2 linked regions of the Plantactinospora sp. BC1 genome follow. The main gene of each other region encodes a partner of the protein of the gene in region 2 in a complex. Links are inferred from orthologs where the notes say so. Each region holds a gene or a part of one and is shown on either strand. Other genes may lie near its edges.

Evidence for each region.
Region 1: the proteins of pcrA (region 2) and uvrB are in contact, whole or in part, in a crystal structure (PDB 7EGT), measured with the Thermus thermophilus proteins. The link is inferred for Plantactinospora sp. BC1 from one-to-one orthologs. Residues at the interface, in WP_096412145.1 of Thermus thermophilus: His654, Arg656, Phe657, Gln666, Asp668, Glu669, Lys680, Arg681, Leu682, Ser683, Lys685, Tyr686, Ala687; in WP_096411307.1 of Thermus thermophilus: Glu23, Leu25, Arg26, Asp27, Gly28, Glu29, Arg30, Phe31, Arg55, Glu326, Asp327, Phe328, Glu379, Ser382, Gln383, His398, Gly400, Arg401.

The regions. Positions count from the first base shown.
Region 1 is NZ_CP028158.1:5,559,120-5,562,349, forward strand. The notes cover bases 276-3,194. They hold uvrB (excinuclease ABC subunit UvrB), read left to right. Parts: upstream 276-638; coding sequence 639-2,750; downstream 2,751-3,194. Other genes in these bases: C6361_RS24255 (SDR family oxidoreductase), read right to left, coding at 2,785-3,194. Outside these bases: coaE (dephospho-CoA kinase), read left to right, coding at 1-115; more of C6361_RS24255, read right to left, coding at 3,195-3,230. UniProt on the Escherichia coli protein: The UvrABC repair system catalyzes the recognition and processing of DNA lesions. A damage recognition complex composed of 2 UvrA and 2 UvrB subunits scans DNA for abnormalities.
Region 2 is NZ_CP028158.1:7,549,641-7,553,050, forward strand. The notes cover bases 272-3,370. They hold pcrA (DNA helicase PcrA), read left to right. Parts: upstream 272-667; coding sequence 668-3,073; downstream 3,074-3,370. Other genes in these bases: C6361_RS33150 (chorismate mutase), read right to left, coding at 272-343; C6361_RS33160 (M23 family metallopeptidase), read right to left, coding at 3,119-3,370. Outside these bases: more of C6361_RS33150, read right to left, coding at 20-271; more of C6361_RS33160, read right to left, coding at 3,371-3,410. UniProt on the Escherichia coli protein: A helicase with DNA-dependent ATPase activity. Unwinds DNA duplexes with 3'-5' polarity. Translocates on single-stranded DNA with 3'-5' polarity. Initiates unwinding more efficiently from a nicked substrate than double-stranded DNA.

The sequences.
Region 1 (3,230 bases), 2.0 Mb from region 2 along the record:
CCTCGACGCCTACGCCGAGGCGAAGGAGCCGTGGTTCGACCGGGAGCACCGGTACGCCGAGGAGTGGGCGGCGGCCGTCGGCTGGCAACCGGGGCCGCCCGAGGAGGAATCGTGAACGGCGCCGGAGCCGGCGGACGGCCGCGACCCGGGCGACGCGCCGACCTGGGCAAGGTGCCGACCCGGGCGAGGTGCCGCAGAGGCGAAGGAGCCCGCAGCGGTGAAGGGGTCCGCAGCGGTGAAGGGGTCCGCAGCGGTGAAGGGGTCCGCAGCGGTGAAGGGTCCGCAGAGGCGAAGGGGCCCGCAGCGGTGAAGGGGCCCGCAGGGGCGAGGCGCCGCAGAACAACGCAGTGCGGCGGACAGCGGCCGGGGAGGGACGTAAAGGGCGCTCGCGGCGGCCGGTCTGCGCTCTGCGCGACCGCATCGGTGCGCTCGCCGGCCTGAGCCGGGGCTGCAACTCCTGCGCCGGATGCGACGCAGCCGGTGTGGCGGCTGTTGTCGCAGACCCGGTCGGCCGCCGCGAGCGGCCTACCCTAGAACGGTAGCGCGGTGATCTTACACACACAATGACGATATCGAAGCCGATCGTGTACCCACCGTGGCCCGGCGGCTTGTCACACCGTCGGCGTACGGTTGAGGTCATGGCGCTCGACATTCCGCGGCTCGACGGCCGCTTCCAGGTGATCTCCGAGTTCCAGCCCTCGGGTGACCAGCCGACCGCCATCGACGACCTGGAGCGCAGGGTCCGTCGCGGCGACCGGCACAGTGTGCTGCTCGGCGCCACCGGCACCGGCAAGAGCGCGACCGCGGCGTGGCTGATCGAGCGGTTGCAGCGCCCCACCCTGGTGCTGGCGCCGAACAAGACCCTCTGCGCCCAGCTCGCCAAGGAGTTCAGCGAGCTGCTGCCGAACAACGCCGTCGAATACTTCGTCTCCTACTACGACTACTACCAGCCCGAGGCGTACATTCCGCAGACCGACACCTACATCGAGAAGGACTCCTCGATCAACGAGGAGGTCGAGCGGCTTCGGCACGCGACCACGATGTCCCTGCTGACCCGCCGGGACGTGGTGGTGGTCGCCACCGTCTCGGCGATCTACGGTCTGGGCACCCCGCAGGAATACCTGGACCGGTCGGTGCGGATCCGGGTCGGCCAGGAGGTCGAGCGGGACAAGCTGCTCCGCCGGCTGGTCGACGTGCAGTACACCCGCAACGACATGGCCTTCAACCGGGGCACCTTCCGGGTCCGGGGCGACACGCTGGAGATCATCCCGGCGTACGAGGAGCTGGCGCTCCGGATCGAGTTCTTCGGCGACGAGGTGGAGAAGCTCTACTACCTGCACCCGCTGACCGGCGAGGTGGTCCGGGAGGTCGACCATCTGCTGATCTTCCCGGCCACCCACTACACCGCCGGCCCGGAGCGGATGGAGCGGGCGCTCGCCGGCATCGAGGCCGAGTTGGCCGAGCGGCTGGCCGAGCTGGAGCGGCAGGGCAAGCTGCTGGAGGCGCAGCGGCTGCGGATGCGCACCACCTACGACGTGGAGATGATGCGCCAGGTCGGCTTCTGCTCCGGCATCGAGAACTACTCGATGCACATCGACGGCCGGTCGCCGGGGAGCGCACCGCACTGTCTGCTCGACTACTTCCCCGACGACTTCCTGACCGTGGTCGACGAGTCGCACGTCACCATCCCGCAGATCGGTGGCATGTACGAGGGCGACGCCTCCCGGAAGCGGATGCTGATCGACCACGGTTTCCGGCTGCCCAGCGCCGCCGACAACCGGCCGCTGCGCTTCGACGAGTTCCTGGACCGGGTCGGCCAGATGGTCTTCCTCTCCGCCACCCCCGGCCCGTGGGAGCTGGAGCAGGCCCAGGGCGAGGTGGTCGAGCAGGTGATCCGGCCGACCGGCCTGGTCGACCCCGAGGTGGTGGTGAAGCCCACCAAGGGGCAGATCGACGACCTGATGCACGAGATCAAGCTGCGCACCGAGCGGGACGAGCGGGTCCTGGTCACCACGTTGACCAAGAAGATGGCGGAGGATCTCTCCGACTATCTGCTGGAGCACGGCATCCGGGTCCGCTACCTGCACTCGGAGGTCGACACGCTGCGCCGGGTGGAGCTGCTGCGCGAGCTGCGCAAGGGCGACTACGACGTACTGGTCGGGATCAACCTGCTCCGGGAGGGGCTGGACCTGCCCGAGGTGTCGCTGGTGGCGATCCTCGACGCCGACAAGGAGGGCTTCCTGCGCAGCGGCCGGTCGCTGATCCAGACCATCGGCCGGGCCGCCCGAAACGTCTCCGGCCAGGTGCACATGTACGCGGACAAGATGACCCCGTCGATGGCCGAGGCGATCGAGGAGACGAACCGGCGCCGGGCCAAGCAGGTCGCGCACAACGAGGCGAACGGGATCAGCCCGGAACCGCTGCGCAAGAAGATCCACGACATCCTGGACGACATCTACCGGGAGGCCGAGGACACCGAGGGGGCGACCACCCGGGTCGGCGGCGCGGTGCGGCAGATGTCCCGGGGCAAGGCGCCGACGCCGGAGACCCGCAGCCGGGGCCGGGTCGGTGCCGCACCGGCCCGGGAGGGGATGGCCCGGGCCGAGCTGGCCCAGCTCATCCAGGAACTCAACGACCAGATGCTGGCCGCCGCCCGGGAGTTGCAGTTCGAGCTCGCCGCCCGGATTCGCGACGAGGTGGCCGAGCTGAAGAAGGAGCTGCGCGGGATGGACGCGGCCGGGGTCAACTGACCACCGGCCGCGTGGCCGGCGGCGGTCGGCACCGTCAGGCGTACCGGTTGAAGCCGCCCTCGGAGTCGATCACCTGGCCGGTGATCCAGCGGCCGTCCGGCGAGCAGAGCCACTCGACGAGCCGGGCGGCGTCGTCCGGCTGCCCCCACTGGCCGCCGGGGAAGAGGTGACCGCCGGCCGCCATCTCCTCCGGCGAGGCCCAACCGGTGTCGGTCGGCCCCGGGTTGACGCAGTTCACCGTGATGCCGCGGGGCATGAGCAGCGGGCTCAACTGCCGGGCCAGGTTCTCCACCCCGGCCTTGCTGGCCGCGTACGCCAGCTCGTCCGGCATCGGGCCGAGCCGTTGGCCGCTGGAGAAGAGCACCAGCCGGCCCCCGGAGCCGGCGTCGAACGCCGCCGCGAACGCCTCGGCGAGGAGCAGGTTCGCCCGCACGTTGACCACGAGGTGCCGGTCGATCTCGTCCGCGTCGAGCCTGCCGA
Region 2 (3,410 bases):
GACCCGTCCGGGGTACGGCTCAGAGCGGGCCCCGGCCGGCCCGGAGCAGCAGCAGGGCGAGCTGGGTACCGTCGGCGCCGAGCGCCTCCCGGAACCGGTCCAGGATCTCGCGCTCCCGGGAGAGGACGAGCCGGGTGCCGCCGGAGGCCATCCGGGTCCGGCCGACCTGCTGGGAGAGCGCCGCGCGCTCCTGCCAGAGGGCGATCAGCTCACCGTCGATCTCGTCGATCCGCTCCCGCAGCCCGAGGATGTGCTGCGCGGCCTCCGGCGCGGTCGTCCCGGTCTCGGGCTCGGCGCCGTTCGCCGGAAGCTCTGCCACCTCTGCCGCCACCTCTGTCGCCATGGGGTCCTCCTTGCCAGCTAGGCCCCCGGTGCCTGGATCCCGACGCGAAAAGCCCCGGGCTCCAGGAGCCCGGGGCTTTTCGTAGGTCATGTTCAGGCGCGACCCACGGCTGCCGGACTCCCGGAGCCGTAGTAAAAGTAAGCCTGCGCCCGACGGATCACGGGTTTGAGTATGCCCAGCCAGCGGTGTCTTGGCAAGCACATCGGCGATGCCCGCGGACCGCCGCCGGAGCGCCCGGCGGGAGCGGTACCCGGGGCGGCGGAGCCGGGTACGGGCCCGGCGCAGGCGTACGTTGTCTGCCCGGCGGCATAGACTCGCGGGGCGATGCATGCTCTCTTCGAACCTCCGCCGCCCTCCGTCCCTCCGGCCCCGGACGCGCCCCGGCACCGGCCGTCCGGCCCCGACCCGCAGGCCCTGCTGGCCGGGCTGAACGGGCCACAGCGGGACGCGGTGACCCACTCCGGGGCGCCGCTGCTGATCGTGGCCGGCGCCGGCTCGGGCAAGACCCGGGTGCTGACCCACCGGATCGCCTACCTGCTCGCTGCCCGGGACGTGCATCCGGGGCAGATCATCGCGATCACCTTCACCAACAAGGCGGCCGGGGAGATGAAGGACCGGGTCGCCGCGCTGGTCGGGCCGAGAGCCCGGTTGATGTGGGTGTCGACGTTCCACTCCGCCTGCGTACGCATCCTGCGGGCCGAGCACGAGCACGCCGGGCTGAAGTCGACGTTCTCGATCTACGACGCCGACGACTCGCGCCGGCTGATGCAGATGGTCACCCGGGAGCTGGACCTCGATCCGAAGCGCTACCCGGCCCGGGGGTTGACCACCCAGGTCTCCAACCTGAAGAACGAGCTGGTCGACCCGGAGACGTTCGCCGCCCGGGCGAAGGGGCCGAACGAGCGGGCGCTGGCCGAGGCGTACACCCTCTACCAGCGGCGGCTGACCGAGGCGCACGCACTCGACTTCGACGATCTGATCATGACGACGGTGCACCTGCTCCAGTCGCACCCGCACGTCGCCGAGAGCTACCGTCGCCGGTTCCGGCACGTACTCGTCGACGAATACCAGGACACCAACCACGCGCAGTACACCCTGGTCAAGGAGCTGGTCGGCGGTACGCCCGGGGTCGAGCCGGCCGAGCTCTGCGTGGTCGGCGACGCCGACCAGTCGATCTACGCGTTCCGGGGCGCGACGATCCGGAACATTCTGGAGTTCGAACGGGACTTCACCGACGCCCGGACGATCCTGCTGGAGCAGAACTACCGCTCCACCCAGACGATCCTGAACGCCGCCAACGCGGTGATCGAGCGGAACAGCTCGCGCAAGCCGAAGCGGCTCTGGAGCGAGGAGGGCGCGGGGGAGCAGATCGTCGGCTACGTCGCCGACACCGAGCATGCCGAGGCGGACTGGGTGGGCCGGGAGATCGACCGGCTCTGCGACTCCGACGCGGCCCGCCCGGGCGACGTGGCGGTCTTCTACCGCACCAACGCGCAGTCCCGGGTCTTCGAAGAGGTCTTCATCCGGGTCGGGTTGCCCTACAAGGTGGTCGGCGGGGTCCGGTTCTACGAGCGCAAGGAGGTCCGGGACGCCCTGGCCTACCTCCGCGCCGTGGTCAACGACGACGACACGGTGAGCATCCGGCGGGTCCTGAACACCCCCCGCCGGGGCATCGGCGACCGGGCCGAGGCCTGCGTGGAGGCGCTGGCCACCCGGGACCGGATCTCGTTCGGCGCCGCGCTGCGCCGGGCCGCCGAGGCGCCCGGCATCTCCACCCGGGCGGCCAACTCGATCGCCGAGTTCGTCAGCCTGCTCGACGGGTTGCGGGAGCTGGCCGAGACCGCCCTGCCGGAGGAGGTGCTGGAGGCGGCCCTCACCCGCTCCGGCTACCTCGGCGAGCTGGAGGAGAGCATCGACCCGCAGGACGCCGGCCGGGTGGAGAACCTCCAGGAGCTGGTCAGCGTCGCCCGGGAGTACACCGAACGGGTGGAGGCGCTGGCCGAGGAGGGCGGTCCGGGTGCCACCCTGGCCGGCTTCCTGGAGCAGGTGGCGCTGGTCGCCGACGCCGACCAGGTGCCGTCGGACGACCCCGACCACCAGGGCGTGGTCACCCTGATGACCCTGCACACCGCCAAGGGGCTGGAGTTCCCGGTGGTCTTCCTGACCGGCCTGGAGGACGGCGTCTTCCCGCACCTGCGGGCGCTCGGCGACAACCGGGAGCTGGAGGAGGAGCGCCGGCTGGCGTACGTCGGGATCACCCGGGCCCGCAAGCGGCTCTACCTCTCCCGGGCGGTGACCCGGTCGGCCTGGGGGCAGCCGTCCTACAACCCGCCGTCCCGGTTCGTCGACGAGCTGCCGGGCGACCTGGTCCGCTGGGAACGCACCGGGGCCGCCTACACCTCGTGGTCGGGGACCGGCGGCGGGGTGGGTGGCCGGTCCGGCTCCGAGGACCGCTCCGGCGCCTACCGGGGCGGCGGCTTCTCCGGGGGTACGCCGAAGGCCGCCCAGCTAGCCTCGCGGCTCGGCATCGACGGCAGTCGGCTCAGTACGGCGAGCGAGTTGAAGCAGCCGCCCAAGGTCGCCGCCGGGGATCGGGTCAACCACCAGCGCTACGGTCTCGGCCGGGTGCTGGCGGTCGAGGGGCACGGTTCGGGTGCCCGGGCGCAGATCGACTTCGGTGACCAGACGCTCTGGCTGGTGCTCCGGCACGCCCCGATCGACAAGCTCTGACCTTCCGCCGGGCGGCCCGAGTTCCCGCTCGACCGCCGACCGGGCTCAGCAGCCCAGGTCGACCCCACGGGCCCGCATCCACGGCGCCGGGTCGACCTGGTTCCAGAGCCCGTTGTGCACCTCGAAGTGCAGGTGCGGCCCGGTGGCGTCGCCGGTGGCACCCTCGTACCCGATCACCTGGCCGGGCTTGACCCGGTCGCCGACGCTCACCACGGTCCGGCTCTGGTGGGCGTAGTGGGTGAGCCAGCCGTTGCCGTGGTCGACGACCACCGAGATGCCGTACCCGGCGAAGGCCCAGCCGGCGTCGACCACCGTGCCGGCTCCGGCGGCCCGGATC